One region of the Pinirhizobacter sp. genome, then DNA from elsewhere that is predicted to be linked to it. Evidence: predicted binding sites of a transcription regulator. Region 1 holds the regulator's gene; the other holds the start of a gene.
What was found. The regulator FliA, encoded in region 1, starts transcription of late flagellar genes. The targets are predictions, from matches to a motif close to TAAAGTTTNNCNNNCNNNGGCCGATAA.
Positions count from the first base shown of each region.

Region 2: VGM61_RS05020 (methyl-accepting chemotaxis protein) is a predicted target of FliA. The motif match lies at 5,652-5,678, and genes of this name have one in related genera.

Region 1 covers NZ_DASYDG010000010.1:32,849-44,678, reverse strand. The annotation lists gene flhA (flagellar biosynthesis protein FlhA) at 1-213, shown strand, start outside; gene flhF (flagellar biosynthesis protein FlhF) at 338-1,657, shown strand; gene VGM61_RS03105 (MinD/ParA family ATP-binding protein) at 1,768-2,598, shown strand; gene VGM61_RS03100 (RNA polymerase sigma factor FliA) at 2,595-3,326, shown strand; gene cheY (chemotaxis response regulator CheY) at 3,377-3,775, shown strand; gene VGM61_RS03090 (protein phosphatase CheZ) at 3,784-4,431, shown strand; gene VGM61_RS03085 (chemotaxis protein CheA) at 4,442-6,508, shown strand; gene VGM61_RS03080 (flagellar motor protein) at 6,508-7,248, shown strand; gene motD (flagellar motor protein MotD) at 7,245-8,309, shown strand; gene VGM61_RS03070 (ParA family protein) at 8,312-9,118, shown strand; gene VGM61_RS03065 (chemotaxis protein CheW) at 9,115-9,708, shown strand; gene VGM61_RS03060 (chemotaxis protein CheW) at 9,705-10,151, shown strand; gene VGM61_RS03055 (DUF2802 domain-containing protein) at 10,210-10,593, shown strand; gene VGM61_RS03050 (helix-turn-helix transcriptional regulator) at 10,674-11,123, shown strand; gene VGM61_RS03045 (VOC family protein) at 11,158-11,568, shown strand; gene VGM61_RS03040 (hypothetical protein) at 11,733-11,830, shown strand, end outside.
Region 2 covers NZ_DASYDG010000014.1:55,477-67,306, reverse strand. The annotation lists gene VGM61_RS05040 (GH92 family glycosyl hydrolase) at 1-763, opposite strand, end outside; gene VGM61_RS05035 (cupin-like domain-containing protein) at 866-1,870, shown strand; gene VGM61_RS05030 (MFS transporter) at 1,882-3,306, shown strand; gene VGM61_RS05025 (2OG-Fe dioxygenase family protein) at 3,315-4,049, shown strand; gene VGM61_RS05020 (methyl-accepting chemotaxis protein) at 4,033-5,574, opposite strand; gene VGM61_RS05015 (TonB-dependent siderophore receptor) at 5,798-7,954, shown strand; gene VGM61_RS05010 (Fe2+-dependent dioxygenase) at 7,974-8,663, shown strand; gene VGM61_RS05005 (hypothetical protein) at 8,664-8,798, opposite strand; gene VGM61_RS05000 (PQQ-dependent sugar dehydrogenase) at 9,011-10,702, shown strand; gene VGM61_RS04995 (glutathione S-transferase family protein) at 10,704-11,333, opposite strand; gene VGM61_RS04990 (LysR family transcriptional regulator) at 11,411-11,830, opposite strand, start outside.

The DNA.
Region 1 (11,830 bases):
CCTGGCCTGGCCGAGCGCCTCCAGCAGAGCGTCGCCGAGGCCGCCCGGCGGCAGGAAATCGCGGGTGAACCTGCGGTTTTGCTGGTCGCCCCGAACCTGCGGCCGTGGCTCGCCCGCTTCACTCGCCACGTGGCACAGAACCTGCACGTACTTGCCTACAACGAGGTGCCGGACAACCGCCGCGTGCGGCTGGTCACGGCACTGGGACGCTAAGAGAAGGGGTAGGGCGAGCAATGAACGGCACACGACGGAAAACCCACGAGATGCGACGGAACGCCGCCGTTGCCGCCATTAACGCCAACGCCTTGACCCCCGCCACGCATTCCGGATCCACGCCATGAAGATCAAACGATTCGTTGCCGCCGACATGCGCCAGGCCATGCGGGAAGTGCGTGAGGAACAAGGTCCCGATTCGGTGATCCTGTCCTCCCGCCGCATCGCCGAGGGCATCGAGATCATCGCCGCGCTCGACTACGACGAGGCGCTGGTGCGCGAGGCTGCGGGACACAGCGCCGAGCGCGAGCCGGCTCCCTCGCCCCGGGCCGAGCTGCCGCCGATCGTCGCCCCGAAAGCGGCCCCCAGGGGCCAGGCCGAGGCCGAACCCGCCGCTGAGCGTCACCTTGCGCCCACCACCCCGCGCTCCGGGGCGACCCGCTACGGCACCGCGGCCCTGGCCGCTTCCGTCGCCGACGCCGTCCGCGCCGCTACCCGGGTGCCGGGTCAGGACATCGCCGTCAACGGCATGCGCGAAGAACTGAACCAGCTGAAGGAAATGCTGCAGATCCAGCTGTCCAGCCTGGGCTGGAACCAGCTCGACCGCGAGCAGCCCCTGCAGGCCCGCGTGCTGCGCGAGCTCACCCGCATGGGCCTGGATTCAGACGTGGCGCGCATGCTCACGGCGGAACTACCCGCCAAGATGACGGTTGAACAGTCGCGGTACCTGCCGCTGGGGCTGCTGTCCCGGCACATTACCGTCAGTGGCCGCGAGATCGACCAGCTCGGCGGCATCGTCGCCCTGGTCGGCCCCACGGGTGTTGGCAAAACCACCACTATTGCCAAGCTTGCCGCCCGCGCGGTGCTTCGCCATGGCGCGAATAACGTCACCCTGATCACCACAGACCAGTACCGCATCGGCGCCGCGGCCCAGATGGAGCACTACGGCCGCCTGCTTGGCGTGCGGGTGCACGCCGCCCACGACGCGGCAAGCCTGCGCACGGTGCTCGGCCAGTTGCGAGGCCACCACACCGTGCTGGTGGACACCGCCGGCCTTGCCGGCACCGATCCGCGCCTGCAAAGCCAGTTCGAGACGCTGAGGGCGGCGTCCGATGTGCGCGTTTGCCTGGTACTGGCGGCCAATGCCCAGGCCCAGGCCATGGAACATGCGGTACGCGCCTACCAGCCGTTGAAGCCCCAGGCGGTGATCCTGACCAAGCTCGACGAGTCCCCCCTGCTCGGTGGCGCGCTTTCTGCATTGATTCGCAGCGGGCTGCCCCTGGACTACACCACGGACGGTCAGCGTGTACCCGAAGACATCGCCACGGCGGATGCGCGAAAGCTCGTCCTCCGCGCGGCCCAACTGGTCAAGACCGGCCAGGCGGAACCCGACGATGTCCTGCTTGCCGACCGCTTCGGCGTCGCCCAACCCGCCCTGGCGTGAGCAACGGAATCCCCATGAACCTCGCAATCGGAAGTTACCTGCAGATGTCTTCGCCGCCCAGCAGCAACGACCTCGCCGTCGCCGCCCACCAGGCCGCGGGACTGGCCTTTATCGGCGACCGCCAGCCCTGCCGCACCATCGCGGTGGCCGGCGGCAAGGGCGGTGTCGGCAAGACCACCACGGCGGTGAACCTCGCCATGGCCCTGGCCATGGGTGGCCGCGACACCTTGTTGCTGGATGCCGACCTTGGCATGGCCAACGTCGACGTACTGCTGGGCCTGCAGCCCACGCGCCACCTGGGCCACCTGCTCGAAGGCAGCGCCCGGCTGGAGGAACTGATCACCGATTCACGCCACGGCCTGAAGGTGATCCCGGCCACCTCCGGCACCCGGCGCATGGCGCAACTGCCCAATGTCGAGCACGCCGCGGTGATCCGCGCCTTCGACGAGCTCACCGTCCGCCCTGAATTTCTCATCGTCGATACCGCCGCGGGCCTGTCCGACAGCGTGTCGATGTTCGCCGCCGCCGCCGACGACGTGGTGGTGGTGGTCTGCGACGAGCCGACCTCGCTCACCGACGCCTATGCCCTGATCAAGGTGCTCTCGCGCGAATTCGACGTCCCCCGTTTCCGCATCGTGGCCAACATGGTCCGTCATGCACAGGAAGGTAAACAGTTGTTCGAGAAGCTTTCCCGGGTGACCGGACGCTTCCTGGACGTGTCCCTGGACTTCATGGGGATGGTCCCCCACGACGAATACCTGCGCCAGGCGATCCGTCGCCAGGCGGCGGTCGTCGAAGCATGGCCAAGCAGCCGTTCGGCGCTCGGATTCAAGAATCTGGCACGTGCGGTCGATACATGGGGCGAACCCGAGCGTCGCGCCCAGGGTCGCATCGGCTTTTTCAGCGAGCGCCCCCGTCCGATGGGAGGGTTGCCGTCATGAGCGTCGCCACCGAATACCTGGAGGTTTCGCGTATCCCGGCGGATGAGCTGGTGCGTATCCACGCGCCGCTGGTCCGCAGGATCGCCTACCACTTGATGGGGCGCCTGCCGGCGAGTGTGGACGTGGGCGACCTGATCCAGGCCGGCATGATCGGCCTGCTCGAGGCGGCGAGGAATTTTTCGCCGACGCGCGCGGCCAGTTTTGAGACATACGCGGGCATCCGCATCCGTGGCGCCATGCTCGATGAGCTGCGCAAGACGGACTGGACGCCCCGCTCGGTCCATCGCAAGGTACGTGAAGTAGCGGAGGTGACGCGACAGATCGAGAACGAGACCGGCGCCGACGCCGACGACGCGGAAGTGATGAAGCGTCTTGGCATCGATGCGCTCGAATACAACCAGATCCTCGCCGATGCCGCGGGCGCCCGCCTGCTGTCGCTGTCGGCCCCCGAGGGTGACGAAGGCTCGGCCATCGATGTGGCCGACCCCGACGCCCAGGGTCCGGATGCGCTCTTCGAGCGCGAAGGCATGCGCGAGGCCCTGGCCGACTCGATCGACTCCCTACCCGAACGCGAAAAACTGGTCATGTCGCTCTATTACGAGCAGGAGCTGAACCTCAAGGAGGTCGGCGCCATCCTCGGCGTAAGCGAGTCGCGCGTGTGCCAGATCCACGGACAAGCCCTGATCCGCCTCCGCGCCCGCATGGGTGGCTGGCGCGAGCGGGCCTGAAAAGCCCCGACGAACAAAGAAGTAGCGCGAACGCATCGCGGAGAGACGTTTTGGACAAGAACATGAAAATCCTGGTGGTGGACGATTTCTCCACCATGCGCCGTATCGTCAGGAACCTCCTGGTCGAACTCGGCTTCACCAATACCGCCATCGCCGAGGCCGAGGACGGCGTCACCGCGCTCGCATCACTGCGCGCGGCCTCGTTCGACCTGGTGGTGACCGACTGGAACATGCCCAACATGACCGGCATCGAGCTGCTGCGCGCCATCCGCGCCGACGCCGCGCTCAAACACCTGCCGGTGTTGATGGTCACCGCCGAAAACAACCGCGACCAGATCATCGCGGCAGCGCAAAGCGGTGTGAACGGCTATGTGGTCAAGCCGTTCACCGCCGTCACGCTGAAGGAAAAACTCGACCGCATCTTCGAACGCCTCGCGGCCGCGAGCTAAGGCCAGCCATGAACACGATGATCTCCCCGTTGGGCCATGACGTGCCCCCGGCGTTGCGCGAACTGCTCGACTCAGGCGACCGCGCCGACTTCGAACAGGCCCTGGATACCCTCATCCGCAGCCGTGAGCAGCATCTTTTCCGTGCCATGGGTTGCCTTGCCCGCGACCTGCACGACGCCGTTCGCCGCCTGTCCTCGGACATATCCTCCAACGGCGAGCCCGGCAACATGGGTGACGCCCGCAAACATCTCATCGACGTGCTGGAGATGAGCGCCACCGCAGCCCATCGCAGCCTGGACTTCTCCGAACAGCTTCGCCCGCAGGTGCAGGCGCTTTCGCGCGAGGCCGACGAGTTGATGGCCGTGGACCCGGCCAGCACCGATTTCTCCGCCGCCGCTTTCGCCCTGGCTTCCCACGTCGATGAATTCGCCGTGGCCGCCGACGCGGGCCTGGGCGAGATGGTGGAAGCGCAGTCCTGGCAGGATCTTTCCGGCCAGCGCGTGCGCAAGGTTGCCGATTTCCTGGGCAAGGTCGACGCCTCGCTGCTCGAACTGGTGCGCCTGACCGGCACCCTTGCCGGCGCGGCCGCCGCGCCGGCGAACGACCGTGTCGCCCAGGACGAGGTCGATCGCATGCTCAGTGAATTCGGCTTCTAAGGAATAGAAGATGAGCGTCGAGCTGGACAGCGAGTTGGTCAATGTTTTCCTGGTCGAGGCCGGGGAGCTGTTGGACCGTCTCGGCGAACAGCTGGTGGAACTGGAAACCATGCCGGGCGACACGGAGTTGTTGAACGCGGTATTCCGTGCCTTCCACACCGTGAAGGGCGGCGCGGGATTCCTCGGTTTCGATCCGATGGTGGCGCTTTGCCATCGCGCCGAGGATCTGCTGAACCAGGCCCGTAACCACACCTTGCTCCTGAACTCAGCGCACATGGACGCGTTGCTGGAATCGCTTGACCTGCTCAACGACATGATGCGCGCCTGTGATGCGGGCGAGACCCTGCGCGAGGCACCGGCGAGCCTGTTGCGCCGCCTGGAGTCGCAGCAGGATGTCGACGCGGTAAGCGTGCCTGAGCCCGTGGCCGGGGCGGTGGCCGGCCCTTGTGCGGATCCGGTCTGCGTGGACCCGATCGACGATGAATTCGAGGCCCTGATCGCCGCCGCGCGCGTGGGCCGAGGCCACGAAGCAGCGGTCGCGCTCGTGCCAGCCAAACCGGTATCGGCCACCGGCGACGCGCCGATCGGTGACGATGAATTCGAAGCGTTGCTCGATTCCCTTTATGGCGCCGGTGGCGCACCAGGCACGGTCGAGGCCATCGCCGACGCGGCCCCTGCACCCGTGATGCCGGCCGCGAAGGCCCCGTCCAGCACCGCCATCGACGATGATGAATTTGAAGCCATGCTAGACGCCCTGCATGGCACGGGGAAAGGTCCGGGTAGTGTGGCTCCTGCCGCCGGTGCTGTTTCCCCCGCCGCGACGGCCGCGCCGGTGGATGCAGCCACGCCCGCGCGCGCTGCGGTCACCCCGGCCGCTTCCACCCCGGCTCGTTCAACCGCGACGGCCGATAGCACCGTCCGCGTCGATACCGCCCGCCTGGACGGCCTGGTCAATGCTGCCGGCGAACTGGTCCTGGTGCGCAACCGCCTTTCCATGCTGGCAGGCGGTGGCCAGGGCGAGGCGATGAACCGCGCCGTCGCCGAACTCGAACGAGTGGCAGCTGACCTGCAGAACGCGGTGCTGCGCATGCGGATGCAGCCGATCGGCAAGCTGTTCCAGCGTTTCCCGCGCATCGTGCGCGACCTTGCCCGCCAGCTGGGCAAGGACATCGAATTGAAGACCGAGGGTGAGGAAACCGATCTTGACCGCACCGTGGTCGAGGCGTTGGCCGATCCACTCATCCATCTGTTGCGCAATGCCGTCGACCACGGCATCGAGGATCCTGCCGACCGCACGCGGCTGAAGAAGCGCGCGCAGGGTACCGTGCGTCTAGCCGCAGCCCAGGTAGGCGACCGCATCATCATCACGGTGGCCGACGACGGTCGTGGCATGGACCCGGAAGTCCTGCGTCGCAAGGCGGTGGAAAAGGGTCTTCTGGACGAAGAACAGGCCGCACGCCTGGACACCACCGAATGTTTCGAACTGATTTTCCGCCCGGGGTTCTCCACCCGTGCCCAGGTGTCGGACATCTCCGGCCGCGGCGTGGGCATGGACGTGGTCAAGACCAAGATCGTCGAGCTTGGCGGCACCCTGGCGATCGATTCACTGGCCGGACGTGGCAGCGAAATCCGCCTGTCGGTCCCCCTGACCCTGGCCATCCTGCGCGTGTTGATGGTGCGCGTGGGCAACCGGCGGCTGGCGCTGCCGTTGTCCAACATCGCCGAGGTATTCGAGCTCGTGGCAGGGCAAGTGAGCGTGGTGGATGGTCGCGTCGTGGCCAGCCACCGCGGCCGTGCGCTGCCGCTATGCGATCTCGCCCAATGGGCCAACGCGCCCATCGGCGGCCGCCACGTGGTAGTGGTGCACATCGGTAGCCAGCGCGTGGGTTGCCTGGTCGACGACGTGCTGGGCCGTGAAGATGTCATGGCCAAGCCGCTGGGCAGCCTGCTGAAGGATGTCCCGGGCATTGCCGGCGCCACCATCACCGGCGATGGCGCCATCGCGCTGGTACTGGACCTTTCCTCGCTTGCCGATGGCAGCCAGTCGTGGCTGCCTGCACCGCGGGGGCTCACCTGATGAACCTGGTCAGCCTCGGCGGCACGATCCTCGCGTTCGTCGTCATCATCGTCGGGACCATCCTCAAGGGCAGCACGCTCGACGCGTTGTGGAACCCGGCAGCCTTCGTCATCGTCTTCGTCGGCACCACGGCTGCGTTGCTCGTGCAGACCTCCAGCGAAACGCTCAAGCGCGCCATGGCCATGCTGCCGTGGGTGTACCGCCCGCCTGTGGACGAAGCCCGTGAACTGGTCGGGCGTATTGTCAGCTGGAGCGAAGTGTCACGTCGCCAGGGCCTGCTGGGCCTGGAAAACGGCATCGAGCGTGAAACGGATCCGTTCGTGCGCAAGGGCCTGCAGTTACTGGTGGATGGCACCGAGCCCGACGCCATGCGCAGCGTGCTGGAAGTGGAAGTGCTCACGCGCGAACACTCCGATCTTGACGCTGCAAAGGTGTTCGAGAACGCCGGCGCCTATTCACCTACCATGGGCATCATCGGCGCGGTGATGGGCCTGATGGCCGTGATGCAGAACCTCACCGACCCGAGCAAGCTCGGCCATGGCATCGCCGCGGCATTCGTGGCCACCATCTACGGCATCGGCCTGGCAAACCTCCTGATGCTGCCGATCGCCTCCCGGTTGAAAAGCATTTCCCGCGGCCGGTCGCAGATGCGCGAGATGCTGGTGGAAGGATTGGTCTCCATTGCGCAGGGCGACAATCCGCGCCATATCGAGAGCAAGTTGCAGGGCTACCTGCCATGAAGCGCCGCCACCACGAAGAACACATCAACCACGAGCGATGGGCCATCCCCTATGGCGACCTGATCACCTTGCTGCTGGCCCTGTTCGTTGTGATGTACGCGGTCTCGGCCGTGAACGAAACCAAGTTCCGCGTCATGGCGGCATCGATCAACGAAGCCTTTCATGGCACCCCCCAGGTGATCCAGGCGCCGCGCGCGGGTGATCCTTCGGCCCAGGTGCCGTTGCCGAATAAATCACGCGTGGCCCAGGCCGCGCCCGTGGCGCGCATCGATGTGCCCATTCCGCCGCGCGACCTGCCGCTGCCGGGCCACGAGGGTGCCGCTGCCCAGGCCGGACCCACGGCCGACAACCTGCAGGCGGCAGCCGGTGCGAAGACGGGTGAAGCGGCCAACCTCGATGCCATCGCCGAGCAGGTACACAAGGCTTTGCAGCCCCTGATCGACAAGGATCTGGTGACGGTGCGGCGCACCGATGACTGGCTCGAGATCGAAGTGCGCACCGATATTCTCTTCGCCAGCGGCGCCGCGCGGCTTTCCGCGCCCGCTGAAGACGTGCTGCGCCACGTGGCTGGTATCCTCACGCCGTTCCCGAACCCGATGCGCATCGAGGGATACACCGACACCACGCCCATCGCCAGCGCGATTTTTCCGTCCAACTGGGAATTGTCCGCGGCACGTGCGGCCAGTGTGGCGCGGTTGCTTACCGGAAGCGGCATCGACCCGCACCGGGTGGGCATCATCGGCTGGGGCGAATTCCGTCCCGCAGCCGACAATGGAACCGTCGACGGCCGCAATCGCAACCGCCGCGTGTTGATCGTGGTGATGAGCGACAAGGCGGCGCCCGCGCGCTTCTACAGCGACGACGATCGCGTGGCTGGCAAGCTCGCCCAGGCGCCTGCCTCTTCACCTTCTGCGCCTCACGCGGCCAGCAATGAGCCAGCGGTGGTTGTCCCGGCCAGGCTCGAGGCCGCGTCCGAGGCCAGGACAACGGCCAGTGGCGCAGGTCTTGTGGCCCCCGTTGCGGCCACCATGGCGACCAGCCCTTCGTTGGGAGTCCACTGACGGTGCGTATCTGGGCCATCGCCAACCAGAAGGGTGGGGTAGGCAAGACCACTACCACGGTAGCCCTTGGTAGCTTGCTCGCCGAATCGGGCCAGCGCGTGCTGCTGGTGGACATGGATCCGCATGCATCGCTCAGCGGCTATGTTGGCGTGGAGGGCGGCGCCGGTGGCAGCGTCTACGATCTCTTCGGCGTCAACGGCGACGTGGTGGAGGCCGCGAGCCTGGTGCAGGCGACGACATTCGAGCGTCTTTCGGTACTTCCCGCTTCACCTGCCATGATCACGCTCGACCGCCAGCTGGGTGCCCGTTCGGGCATGGGCCTGGTGCTCAGTACGTCACTGGGCATGCTGGCTAACGATTTCGACTATGTGTTGATCGACTGTCCGCCGACACTCGGCGTGTTGATGGTCAACGCGCTGGCGGCCTGCCAACGCATGCTCATTCCCACGCAGACCGAAGCACTGGCCCTGGCGGGACTGGGCCGCATGCTGCGCAGCCTGTCGATGATCGAGCGCTCGCGCGGCATGCCGCTGCGGCGGCGAATCGTGCCCACCTTGTTCGATGCGCGCACGCATGCTTCGCGCGCATGCCTTGAGGAGCTGCGTGAGGTCCACGGCGACCTGGTGACGCAGAGCGTGATCCCGGTGGATACGCAGATCCGCGAGGCCAGCGCCGCCGGTGTGCCCCTGGCCTGGTGGCCTGCGGCGCGCCGGGGTGGCGAGGCCTATCGCAGATTGCTGCAGGAATTGCTTGCCCTCCAGGCAGCCCATGAGGTCTCCGGCGATGCACGCGCGGAGGATGCAGCATGAACTTGCGCGCCTTCCATGATGCCGATGAGCTGGTGGCCGATTATCTTTCAGCGCTGCTCAAGCCCGCGCCGTCCAGCCTGATCGAGCCTCCGCCGAAATCGCACGCCCCGCCACAGGCGAGGGCAGCCGTCCCTCTAACGGCGTCACCGGATCCTGTGTCACCTGAAAACGCCTCGCGCTATCTGCTGTGCGAGGCCGCCGGGGTGCGGCTGGCTCTGCCGATGGGCGAGGTGCGGCACATGGTGCCGTTGCCGCCGCTTCGGCCGGAGCCGGGTGACCCCGACATCTGCCTGGGACACTGGCGGCATCCCGGTGGCGAGGCGCGCGTGATCGACCTTGCCGCGCTGCTTGCCCCCGACATGGCCGGCGCCGAGGCCGATACCCTGCTATTGCTGCACGACCGTACCTGGGCGCTGGCCTGCACCGTCTACGAAGAATCAGTGGTGCTGGACGCCGAAGGCATCGCCTGGCGCACGCCGACGCAGTCGCGTCCGTGGCTGGTAGGCATGATGCGGGAGCTGCGCTGTGGCGTGATCGACGTGCCGGCACTGATCCATTCCTTCCGCACCCTGGCCGGGGAGGCCCCATGAGCATGCTCGCCGCCTCCACCGATGACAGCGTCTGGCTGGGTTTTGTCCTTGAAGGACAGCACTATGCGGTGCCGTTGCCTGCTGTGCGCGAAGTGATCCGCCTGGGTGACGTTACGCCCGTGCCGGGCGCACCGGATGAAGTGATGGGCGTGGTGAACCTTCGTGGCCAGATTGTCAGCGTGCTCGATGGCCGCCGCCGCTTCGGCCTGGTTGCCATCGATACCGGCCACGACGACGAACGCATCATGGTGATCGAGCACGGTGAGGAAACCATCGGCATGCGAATCGATGCCGTCGGCGACATGCTGGTGGCGGATCCTGCCGATATCGCCGCCCCACCGCCGGGCCGCGCCAGCCGCCGCGGCGATCCGGTCAGCGGCATCATTCCCCGTGCCGACAGTTTCGTCGCGCTGGTCGATGTCGAGCGGCTCTGCCGACTTTAGTACCTGCTGTCCCGGCATGGATTCTGCATGGAACCGGTTGTCCAACCGGAGCCCTGTCATGAACTACCCGCTTACCATCGCATTCGGCCTCATTTCCCTGGTCCAGCTGGCCATGCTGGTGTTCGTCTACCGTCGCCTGGGCCAGCTCAACGTCGGAATTCCGGCGCAGGCGCCTGCCTTCACGGCGCCCGAGCCTGATCTCGCTACCGATGTCATGGTCGGTGCCCTGCGCAAGCTCGACCAGCGCATCGACGATCTGGAGATCCAGGCCCGCCAGGTGCCCGCGGCCGTCGCCGATGTCGTTCCCGCCGACCGCTCCTACATGCTGGCCCAGCGCCTCGCCCGCCAGGGCGCCAGCGCCCAGCAGATCGCCGAAACCTGCGGCATCTTCCCCAGCGAAGCGGAACTCCTGCAGCGCCTGCACGGCGGCACCCGCCACTAGGTGTCAGCCACTAGGGGTCAGAGTCAATATGCGCGTCGCGCCCTCTAGTGAAATTGGCCATGGCGTGGCAGGCTCGGGTGGTGACCAGCAAAACTGACACCACCCAGCGCCTTCGTGACCTCGCGCAATTGCGGCGCGTCCGCGACCGGATCGACAGGGAATACGCCCAGCCACTGGATGTGGAGGCGTTGGCCCGCGGAGTGGACATGTCGGCAGGGCATCTGAGCCGCCAGTTCAAACTCGCCTTCGGCGAATCGCCGTATGCCTACCTCATGACGCGGCGTATCGAACGGGCGATGGCCTTGCTGCGGCGTGGCGACCTTAGCGTGACCGACGTTTGCTTCGAGGTGGGTTGTTCATCATTGGGCACCTTCAGTACACGGTTCACGGAACTCACGGGCATGTCGCCCAGCAGCTATCGACGCCAACAGGCACAGGCAACGGCGGGCATGCCCTCGTGCGTGGCGCGGCAGGTGACGCGGCCGATCAGGAATCGAGAAGCGCCCACACCTGAGCCTTCCCTAGACTGACCGCTCCTGACCCAACCTCATCGGAGTGATCACCATGGACATGAACATCCACGCCAGTTTCCTGCCGCAAATCGATCCGGAAGCCTCACTGGCCTTCTATCGCGATACGCTGGGTTTCGAAGTCCGCAATGACGTCGCCTATGGCGGCAACCGCTGGATCACGGTGGGTCCGGTGGGCCAGCCGGCGACATCCATCGTGCTGTACCCTCCGGCCGCCAGCCCGGGCATCACCGACGACGAGCGCCGCACCATCGCCGAAATGATGGCCAAGGGCACCTACGGCATGATCCTGCTGGCCACGCCCGATCTCGATGGCGCTTTTGCCCGCCTGCAAGACAGCGATGCCTACATCGTTCAGGAACCCACCGCCCAGCCCTATGGCGTTCGCGACTGCGCCGTGCGCGATCCCGCCGGCAACATGATCCGTGTGCAGGAACGGGGCTGAGGCCCGTGTCGCGCTGCGGGTCCGTCCGCAGCGCGGCCTTGCATATTCGGCAAGCCGTCGTGACATGACATGAGCGTTCTTTCATCGAGTGGCCAACGGTCGCCTGGCCGTGTTTAACTGTCTCGACAGGGAATGACTGATCGACGAGCGGGGGGTATAGCGCCGTGAAGGTGCAACTTAAGGGTTTTTGCAGCATCGGATTGCCGCCCGTATTCCGCGCTGCGGCCTTTACGCTGGCCGTGGTTTCGGCCGCGGCTGGCGC
Region 2 (11,830 bases), on a different contig from region 1:
ACGTATCGAACGAGACGAACGCACCCACATTGTCGCCGGCCACGGTGTCCTTGCCCGGCACCATCAGCACGCCCTGGTACACGGTGCGTGCCGAGAACGGTTGGCGGAAACGCACCACGAAATAGCCCTTGAAGTTCGACAGTGCCAGGGGACCCAGGTGGGCATCCATGCGGTCGGGGTTGTAGCCGCTGATCTCGTGCCTCGCCGGATCGATGCTGACCTCGCCATTGACATGTGGCCGCGTGCCTTCGATCAGCACGCTGGCCTTCGACTTCAAGGGAAAGCTAAAGCGCAGGTGGCTGGCATGGTCGGTGGCCGTCATCTCCGTCTTGATACGGTGATCGGCGCCCTTGCCCATGGTGACGGCGTAGTAATACGGCGTGCTCGTTTCATCGGCATGCGTGAACGGCTGCTGCCGCGCCTCAGGTGCGTAGTTGATGCCGCCAATTTCCGGCATCAGGGTGACGTAGCCGTAATCACCCATCCAGATCGCCGCCTGGTGCGTGCCGATGAAGCCCTGGATCTGGGTGTCTTCATAGGCATAGCTGGTGACGCTGATACGGTTCTGACGGGTTTGCGCCGTCCAGTTGGTCATGCCGAAGGGTGTGGTGACCACCGGCATGCTGCCGCCGTACTCCACGCCGCCGCCACCGGTCCCGATGTAGGTATTGACCCAATCCACCGGCGAGGAAGCCGGTGCCACCGCGGTGGCCCCGAGGCCCGTTGCCCATGCCAGGCATGCTGCTCCGACAACCACGCGCATGAATGACGCCATTGACCACCCCGGTGGAAAACAAAGAACCTTTATAGCTCCCGGCGACCGGTGCGCCTAGCCCAGGGCGAATGGCCTGCTAGCATGCGCCCCATGCCCGCGCCCATCGAAGAACGCACCGCCACGGCCAACGCCCTGCGTCTGGACGACTTCGTCGGCCGTTCCACGCCGCTGGTGTTGCGCGGACTGGGAAGCGACTGGACGGTTGTGCAAAAGGGCCGCGAATCGGCGACGGCCTTTGCCGCGCACCTGGCCCTTCTCGACAGCGGCGGGGTGGTCGATACCTTGCTGATGGATCCGGCCATGGGAGGCGTGGTGGGTTACGACGCGGACATGACCGGCTTCAATTACGCCCATCACCGCGTCACGGTAACCCAGGGGCTCAAGCGCCTGGCCGCCTTTAGCCGCCAGGAAGGTGCAACACCGGGACTGGCGATCCAGAGCGCACCCATCGACAACGTGCTGCCAGGGCTGCTTCCTGATCATGCGCTGCCCTTCATGGACGCAGGCGTTCGGCCAAGGATATGGATCGGTAACCGCGTCACTACACCTGCGCATTTTGACGAATTCCACAACATCGCCGTGGTCGCCTGCGGCCGGCGGCGCTTTACCCTGCTTGCGCCGGACCAGGTACGCAATCTCTATGTGGGACCGCTCGACTTCGCGCCCACGGGCGCTGCGATCAGCATGGCGCCCCTGGACCCGAACGATGCACGGTTCCCGCGGATGGAGCGTGCCCTGGATCACGCCCTGGTAGCCGAGCTCGAACCGGGTGATGCGATCTTCATTCCCCCGGTGTGGTGGCACCACGTGGAATCGCTCGAGCAGCTCAACGCGCTGGTGAACTGGTGGTGGAAGCCGGCGTCGGCCGGTGGCGTGGTGCCTGGTACCGCGCTGGGCGCCCTGATGAACGCCATCCTGGCCTTCCGCTCCCTGCCCGTCGCCGAACGCAAGGCGTGGCACGAACTGCTGGATTGGTACGTGTTCGGCGAGGAAGATCCCACCGCTCATATTCCCCCTCACAGGAAGGGGGTGCTTGGCGAACTCACGCCCGACGTCGCTGCGCGCCTTCGCGATGCAGTCCGGCACTATCTGTAAGGACTCAAGGCATGGGTAGCGCCCGGCACATCCCTCCCGATCACCCGGTCATTGAAGATTCGCCGGCCTTCCAAGGCGCCGCCGGCCATCCGGCCATGGTGCTCACTACCACCATCCTTGCCTCCAGCCTGTCCTTTATCGACGGATCCATCGTCAACGTGGGACTGCCTGCGATCGGCCACGGCCTGTCCGCCGATGGCGCGCAGTTATCCTGGGTGGTCAATGGCTACCTGCTGCCGCTTAGTGCCCTGCTGCTGACCGGCGGCGCGGCAGGCGACCTGTTCGGCCGGCGACGGCTGCTGGTGTGGGGACTGGTGCTGTTCGCCATCGCGTCGCTGATATGCACGTTCGCGCCCACATTTGCGTGGCTGCTGGCAGGCCGAGTGCTACAGGGCACCGGTGCGGCGATGCTGATGCCCAACAGCCTGGCCATCCTTGCCGCCACCTTCGACGGGGCACGCCGCGGCAAGGCCATCGGTATCTGGGCCGCGGCCGGGGCGGTGGGCGCGGCAGGGGCACCATTGCTCGGTGGCTGGCTGATCGACACCGTCGGCTGGCGCTGGATGTTCCTGATGAACCTGCCCATCGCCCTGGCAGCCATCGCGCTGGCGATGCGCTACGTGCCGGCGGGCGGAGGCGAAGCACGGCCCCGGCTGGATGTGCCTGGCGCGGTGCTCGCGTCGGCGGCACTGGCGCTGCTCACCTGGGCACTGACCATCGTTTCCGAAGCGCGCATGCTGCCCGTGCGTGCTGCCATCGCCTTGTTGATCGGCATTTGCCTTGGCATCGGTTTCATCCTGGCCGAGCATCGCCGCGGCGACCGGGCGATGCTTCCGCTGGCCCTGTTCCGTTCACGCGGGTTCGTCGGCCTTACCATCCTCACCTTCCTGCTGTACGGCGCACTGGGCGGCGTACTGGTGCTTATTCCCTATGTGCTGATCGGCCTGTCGCGGTACTCGGCGCTGGTGGCGGGCGCGGCGCTCCTGCCGCTGCCGATCGTGATTTCCGTGGCCTCGCCGCTGATGGGGCGGATGGCCGGCAAACTCGGGGCGCGGTTGCCACTGTCGATCGGGCCAGTGATCGTTGGTGTCGGCTTGCTGCTGGCCATCCGTATCCCCAGCGACGGGAATTACTGGACGGGAACCTTCCCGGCGATGGTCACCATCGCGCTGGGCATGGCGGGGGCGGTGGCGCCGCTCACCACGGCGGTGTTCGCGTCGGTGCAAAACCGACACGCCGGCGTGGCCTCGGGCTTCAATAGCGCCGTGGCGCGCACGGGCGGCCTGGTGGCTACCGCCTTGCTGGGCGGCGTGCTCGCCGCCCGCGGCATCGAGCTTGCCGCAGGCTACGGCATGGCGCTGATGGTGGGCGCAGCCTGCGCGGCAATGGCAGGCGTGGTTGCCTTCATCACCATCGAAGGCAAGCGCGACCTATAATCAGCATCATGAATGCCCAAGCCGACGATGTGCTGTTGCCCCTGTTGCGCGAGCAACTACGGCACGATGGTTTCGCCTTCGCCAAGGCCGATGCCATGGCCAGCCTGCTGGGTCAGCTGCCCGACTTCGAAACCTTCGCGGCCAGCTGGGAGCGCCTGGCGCCCGATACCTACCTCGCCGCACGCGGGCGCCAGCGTCGCCGCCGGCACGCCACCTTCCGCGTGGATGAAACCGGCAACATCACCCAGGCTGCGCACCAGGCCCATTACCAAAGCCTGGCCTACAACACCTTGCAAGGTGACATCGAACGCTGGTTCGAACCGGTGGAACCGGCCATCGCCGGCAGCGCCACCCTGGCGGCCATCCTGCGGCTAAGCCATGAACTTTTCGCCTCGCTCGCCGCGGCCGTACCGCGCTGGCATGTGGAGCTTCACCAGTTCCGCATCGAGGCGGCGGCAGGCGCCGCGGGCGAACCCACCCCGGAAGGCTCCCACCGCGATGGCGTGGACTACGTCCTGGTGTTGATGATCGACCGGCGCAACATCGCACGCGGCACCACCACCATCCATACGCCCGACGGCACGCCGCTGGGTGATTTCACACTGGTAGCGCCACTGGATGCAGCGCTGGTCGACGACCATCGCGTGTTCCACGGTGTAACGCCCGTGGAATCCCTGGACGATACGCAGCCCGCCCACCGCGATGTGCTGGTGGTCACTTTCCGCGCTATGCCGACAGGCTGAACACCGACACCGACTCGCGCAGCGACAGCGCCTGGCTTTCCATCAGTTTCGCCACCGCGGCGGCTTCCTCCACCAGGGCGGCATTTTCCTGGGTTACCTGGTCGATCTGCGCGATGGCCAGGTTCACCTGGTCAACGCCGGCGGACTGCTCGCGGCTGGCCGCGGAAACCTCCCCGACGATATCGGTGAGCTTGCGCACACTGTGCACGATCACGCCCAGCGCGTCGGCCGACTGCTTTACCAGGCCACGTCCCACGTCCACGCGCTCGGCACTCTCGCCGATCAGTGCCTTGATTTCCTTCGATGCCGAGGCGCTTGAATGGGCCAGTCGCCGCACTTCAGAGGCGACCACGGCGAAACCACGCCCGTGCTCGCCTGCACGCGCCGCTTCCACGCCCGCGTTCAGGGCCAGCAGGTTGGTCTGGAAGGCGATGCCGTCGATCAGGTTCACGATGTCTTCGATGCGCTTGCTCGAATCGGCGATGGCCACCATGGCGTCGATCGCCTCGCCTGTGATCCGGCCGCCTTCCTCGGCGCGCTGACGCGCTTCGCGCGAGATCCGGTCCGCCTCGCCCGCAGCTTCGGCGTTCTGTTTTACCGCGGCGGTCATCTCCTCCATGGAAGCGGCCGATTCCTCAAGGCTGGAAGCCTGCGATTGCGTGCGCGAGGAAAGGCTCTCGTTGCTCTCGTTCAACTGCACGGCCGCGTGCGAAACGGCGTGCGCGCTTCCCTGCACCCCGGCCACGATCACCGCCAGATGCGCACGCATGCGCTCCAGGCCACCGAGCAGGCTGGCCGGCGGGTAGCGGGAAACGTCATCCGGACGCAGGTCGCCATTGGCGATGCGCGAGGCCATGGCCACGGCCTCGTGGGGTTCGCCGCCAAGCGTGCGCCCGATGCTCCGCAGCGACAGCCATACCATCAGCACCACGATCGCACCAATCACCGCGGCGCTGGACAGGCTGGAGATCAATTGCTGGCGGAATGCCAGGTCGATGTCCTGGAAGTACGCACCCGTCACCACGTGCAGGTCCCACGGCTTGTACCAGCGTGACACGCCGATCTTGTCGCGGCCTTCGCCGGTCTTGGGCATCAGCTGCGTGTAGCGCACTTCGGCCGTACCGTCGTTCTTGTCGCCCTGGAGCAGTGCACGGTAGTGATGGAAGCCATGCGCATCGGTGTCGTCGGCAATGCTCTTGCCCACCTGGTCGCCACGCAGCGGATGCTCGCGCAGTACCAGATTCGAATCGAAGATATACAAATAGCCGGTACCGCCGTCCCAGCGCATCGCCTGTACTTCGGCAAGTGCAAGCCGGCGTGCCGTGGCTTCGTCGAATTCGCCCTTGGCTGAGCGGGCACGGAACGAATCGATGATTGATATCGCGCTTTCCACCTGGTGCGTCAGGCCATGGGAAAGACTCTTCATCTGCTGGGCGCGGCTGTCCACCGCCGATAACGCGCAGAGCGCGGCCAGGCCCAGCACCACCACCGTCATCACCAACCACACGCGCGTGGCCAGTGCCATGCGCGAAAACCAAGCCGCCATTTTCTGTTCGCCCCGTATTGATCCGAAGGTGTCGCCACTCGCGCCGCCCGTAGCTGCTAACGGCCCGGCGGTCAGGAACTTGATGTTTGTGACAGCCGTAAACAGCGCACTCGTAATATTTCGCGCTTTGCAAATGCTTAAGGCCGGGTAATAATGACAACGATTCGCATTTGTATTCACATTCCTACAAGGTCTTCCCCTCATGTCCCGACGCAATGCGCTTACCGCGGCCCTCCTCGCCGCCCTCGCCATGCCCGCCGCTTCCCTGGCCCAGTCAACCGACCAGGCCGGCGCCATCGACCAGGGCGGCTCGGCCAAGACGCTAGGCGCAGTACATGTCACCGGCAGCATCCTGGGCCAGGACTACGACACCGATACCTCGCACGTGGCCAAGGTGCCCACCGCGGTCCGCGACATTCCCCAGACGGTGGTCGTGGTGAACCGCAATCTGCTCGAAGCCCAGGGCGCCACCAGCTTCCAGGACGCGCTTCGCAACGTGCCGGGCATCACCATCACCGCTGCCGAAGGTGGGACCATCGGCGACAACGTCAACCTGCGTGGCTTCTCCGCCCGCACGGACATCTACCTCGACGGATTTCGCGACCGCGGCCAGTATTACCGCGACACCTTCGATCTGGATGCCATCGAAGTGCTCAAGGGGCCGTCCTCCATGCTGTTCGGCCGAGGCTCCACCGGCGGTGTGATCAATCAGGTGAGCAAATCGCCCCAGCTGCGCAGCTTCGGCCAGCTCAGCACCACCGTCGGCACCGACGATCGCTATCGCATCAGCGGCGACTACAACACGCCATTGTCGGCCACCTCGGCGCTTCGCGTGAATGCCTATGCGCAGGACGTCCATTCCACCCGCGACGTTGTGAGCAACCGTGACGGCGGGCTGGCCCCATCGGTGCGCTTCGGCATCGGTACGCCGACGGAAATCACCCTGTCAGCCCTGCTCGAGCGCAACAACGACAAGCCAGACTACGGCCTGCCGCCGGTCAACCGCGCGCCGGCCAAGGTGAACCGGGATAACTACTACGGCTTCACCGACGACCGTACCATCCAGACCGTGGGTGTGTTCAGCGGCCGCCTGGAGCACACCTTCAACGACGACCTGAAGTTGCGCAGCCAGGTGCAGTACAGCCACTACACCACTGACGCGCGCGAAACCGCACCGAACACGGTGCTGACCAACACCGGCGTGGCGCTGGACAAAACCACGGGCAACCTCACCAGCCTGCCGCTGGACGACCTGATGGTGCAGCTGGCCAGCCACGACCGCGTGATCCACGACCGTTCACTGGATACGCAGAACGACCTCACCGGCAGTTTCGATACCGGTTCGATCCGGCACGACTACATCGCCGGCATCGAGCTTGGCCATGACAATTACGACAACCAGGCTTATAGCCGCACGGGCCTGCCGGCAGTGTCGCTGCTGAACCCGCCGCGCGAGGCGCAGCCGGCCAACGTGAAGCAGGTCCTGGGCAATCACGCCCAGGGCAGCGCCGATACGTTTGCTTACTACGCCAACGACACCATGCACTTCAACGACCAGTGGCAGGCCGTGCTGGGCCTGCGCCGCGATCGATTCTCCGCGCAGCTGGACAACTCCATCTCAGCGCCGTCCAGTGCGAAGCAGACGGTGTACTTCACCTCCGTGCGCAGCGGCCTGATCTTCCAGCCCTCCGCCGAGCAGTCGTATTACGTTTCTTACGGCACCTCGTTCGATCCTTCGCTGGAAACGCTTACCGTCACCAGTGGAACGCAATCGCTGAAACCTGAGAAGAACAAGTCACTCGAAGCCGGTGCCAAGTGGACGCTTGCCGACGATCGCCTGGCGATCAACGCGGCCCTGTTCCAGGTGACCAAGACCAACGCCCGCACCCAGGTGGACACCGGTGTGTATGCCCTGGATGGTGACGTGCGCGTGCGCGGTGGCGAACTGGGCATCACCGGCCGCCTCACCGATCACTGGCAGATTTTCTCAGGCTACACACGCCTGAACTCGGACGTGGTCAAGGCCGCCGACGGCACCCAGGGCAACGTGTTGGGCAATACGCCGAAGAACAGCGCCACCGCCTGGACCACCTACACCGTCGGCCACGACTGGGAATTCGGCGGCGGCGCCACCTACGTGTCCCAGCGCTATGCAGACAACAAGGAATTGGTGAGCGTGGGCGGCTACGTGCGGTGGGACGGCACGATCGCCTATCATCAGCGCAAGTACGACCTGCGCCTGAACTTCCTGAACCTCACCGACAAGAAGTACATCAGTGGCGTGATCCAGTCCGACGGCGGCCGCTCCATCCCCGGTGCCGGCCGCACCGAAATGCTTACGGTGAACTACCGCATCTGACCGAAGGAAACCCACTGCCATGCTCGTGCACATCCCCGGCGTTCTGGAACCAGGGCAACTGCGCTCGTTCATGGAAAGGCTGTTTTCCACCGACGCTCCCTGGGTGGACGGCCGCGCCACGGCCGGCCACCAGGGTGCCCAGGTCAAGCGCAACGAGCAGATCGCCGAAGGCACGCCGCTGGCCATAGAGCTCGGAGGCGTGGTCGAAGCAGCGCTGCGGCGCCATCCGTTGTTCGTAAGCGCAGCCCTGCCCGACCGCCTGTATCCGCCGATGTTCAACCGCTATGAAGGCGGCATGCATTTTGGCAGCCATGTGGACGGCTCGATCCGCTACCTGCCCGGCAGCGACACGAAGATCCGCACCGATCTTTCAGCCACCCTGTTCCTGGCCGATCCCGCCAGTTATGACGGTGGCGAGCTGGTGGTGGAAGACACCTACGGCACGCATGCGGTCAAACTTCCCGCCGGTGACATGATCCTTTACCCCGCCAGCTCCGTGCACCGCGTGGAGCCCATCACCCGGGGCATGCGCACCGCCTGTTTCTTCTGGGTGCAAAGCCTGGTGCGCGACGATGGACAACGCGCGCTGCTGTTCGAACTGGACACGGCCATCCAGCGACTGACCGCGACCGACGCCGACCAGGCAGCGCGCGTGCAGCTTACCGGCTGCTACCACAACCTCCTGCGCATGTGGTCCATTGCCACCTGATCAACGGTAATAGCCGTGGTAATACCCCTGGTGATAAGGATGGTGGTAATAACCGCCACGCGCCGGCACAACGATGCAACCGGTGGCCATGGCGGCGAACGCACACAAACCGGCAATCAGCAGTAGCTTCTTCATGGCGCCTCGCCTTTCGTTGGACACGGGACATAAAACGGGTGGCGCCGGTCGCAAGTTGACGGTGGATACCGCAGGTTTTTGCCTTGGGTTCATGATTTGCACAGCGCGTGTACAGCTTCGATGCGTGACTGGCGTATCACGCACCTGTGACACTTGGCCGGTACACTCCCGGTGGGGTTGGGCCACTAGCTGTGCCAGGCAAAGGAATAACCATGCAGCGCATCAGTCTTGAATGGGCCGTCCGGACGCGCCTTGCGCGCCGGACCGGCGTCTTTGTCGCTTTCGCCGCGCTCACGATGCCGTTCTCGGCGCTGGCACAAACCGGTTTCAACGGTGCTCCCGCTTCGGCCGTCAAAATGGCCAACCCGGTCGCAGGACAAACCGCTGCCATCAAGCAAGGCGCCACGCTCTACGCCACCAACTGCGCGAACTGCCACGGCGCCGTCGGCCAGGGCAATGGCAACATACCTGGCGTTGCCACCGACAAGGTGCGGCAGGCGAAGGAGGGCGAGCTGTTCTGGTTCATCACCCATGGCAGCGTCAACAACGGCATGCCCGCCTGGGACAAGCTCTCCGAAGCTGAGCGCTGGCAACTGGTGAGCCTGCTCAAATCCGGCGACGTGGCCAAGGCCAGCGCCACGGCCGATGTCCCGGCGCCCATCGCCAACGATAACTGGCCGCCGCCGAAGCCGCCTTTCACCGATTTCCGCTACGAGGCGCCCGGCAAGACGCGCAAGATCACCGTGGCCGACCTGCCGCAGCCTTATGCCACGCCTTCGGCGGGCAATGCACCGAAAGTGGTACCGCGCCCGGCCAATGTATGGCCAAAAACGCTGCCCGGCTTCAAGGTGGATATCTACGCGCAGGACTTGAAGCGCCCGCGCCTGATGCGTACTGCGCCCAACGGCGATGTGTTCGTGTCCGAGACCCACGCCGACCAGATCACCGTATTCCACGGCATGACCGCCGACGGCAAGCCGGCCAGCCAGCAGGTGTTCGCCACGGATCTCAACAAGCCCTTCGGCATCGCCTTCTACCCGCCCGGGCCGAACCCGCAATACATCTATGTCGGCAACACCGACGAAGTCGTCCGCTTCAGGTACAGCAACGGCGACCTGAAGGTCCAGGGCAAGCCCGAGCACATCGCATCCCTGCCCCACGGAGATGGCCACAGCACGCGCGACGTAGCATTCTCACCCGACGGCAAGCGCCTGTATGCGTCGGTGGGTTCGGGATCGAACGTGGACGATCCGGATACCACGCCCGCCGAGCACAACCGCGCCGATATCCTGGTGATGAATCCCGACGGTTCGGACATGAAAGTGTACGCCTCGGGTATCCGCAACCCCGTGGGCCTGGCAGTGGATCAGAAATCGGGTGAAGTGTGGACATCGGTGAACGAGCGCGACGGCCTGGGCGACAACCTGGTGCCCGACTACATCACGCATGTGCAGGAAGGCGGTTTCTATGGCTGGCCATGGTGGTACATGGGCAACCACCAGGATCCACGCCACGCCGGCAAGCATCCGGAACTGGGGCCCAAGGCTATCGTGCCCGACGTGCTGCTGAACCCGCACAACGCGTCGTTGCAGCTGACTATCTACGACGGCAAACAATTCCCTGCCCAGTACCGCGGTGACATCTTCGCCGCCGAACACGGTTCATGGAATCGCTCGGCCCGTGCCGGCTACGAAGTGATCCGCGTGCCGCGCCATGGCACCACCCGCGCCAGCGGCGTCTACGAGGATTTCCTCACCGGCTTCGTGCTGCCCACGGGCCAGGCCTGGGGACGCCCGGTCGGCGTCACGGTGGCACCGGACGGCTCGCTGCTGGTAAGCGACGATGGTTCCAATACGATCTGGCGGGTGAGCCACGGCGGCGCGGGGGCCGCAGCGGGCCAGTAGGTTAGCCCGCCTCCTTCTTCGGCAACAAGGCATCGTCGATCTCACGGGCGCGCTGGGCGGCAGGTCGGGACTGCAGGCGGCCGGCGTATTCGACGAATGCGGGCCGCTTGTCGATAGTGCCGAACATCAGGCCCCAGCCGACGTGCGATCCCACGTACACATCGGCGGCGGTGAACTGCGAACCACAGATGTATTCGTTCTGCTTCACCGCGTGTTCCAGGGCGTCCATGGTCGCTTCGAAATTCCCGTAGCCGGCCATGGCCTCGCGATCAGGCGGCACCTGGAAACCCAGCGACTTGTTGGTTACCGCAGCCTCCAGCGGACCGGCGGCGAAGAACATCCAGCGGTAATAGGGTCCGCGGCGAAGATCGCCTGCCGGCGGCGCCAGGTTCGCCTGCGGGAAGGCATCGGCCAGGTACGCACAGATCGCCGCGCACTCGGTTACCACGGTGCCGCGGTGGACGATGGCGGGCACCTTGCCCATGGGGTTGATCGACCGGTACTGCGCTGACTTCATGCCGTCGAACGGCACGATCTCCGTACGATAGGGCTGCCCTGTTTCTTCCATCATCCAGCGCGCGATGCGGCCGCGCGACATCGGATTGGTATAGAAAACCAGTTCGTCGGTCATGGCGGTACCCTCGATGTCATCGGTCCGCGCACGGTGTCACGGGTCCCGGCAGGGGTCAATGGCCTTGGCAGGAGAGCTCAGGGTGCATCCAGGTAAGGACGAAGCACTCCTTCGATCCAGTCCATGAACGCCTTCACCCGGCGCGGCAGGTTGCGGCGATGGGCGTAGACCAATGACACCGGCATGGGCTCGGCAGGAAAATTCTTCAGGATCTCAACCATCGTCCCAGCCTGTATCTGCGCGTTCATGGCGCCTGCGGGGACCTGCACGATGCCAAGTCCAGCGGCACACGCGGCCTGGTATGACTCGATGCTGTTGACGGTGATCACACCGGCCATCGGCATGTTGCGATATTCGCCTTCCGCCGGATATTCGAAGCCTTCGGGCCGCGTACCCAGGTTCGTCACGTAGTGCACCAGCCGGTGATGGGCTAGGTCATCCAGGGTAACTGGTTCGCCGTACTGCTGCAGGTAGGCCGAGCTTGCACAGTTCATCAT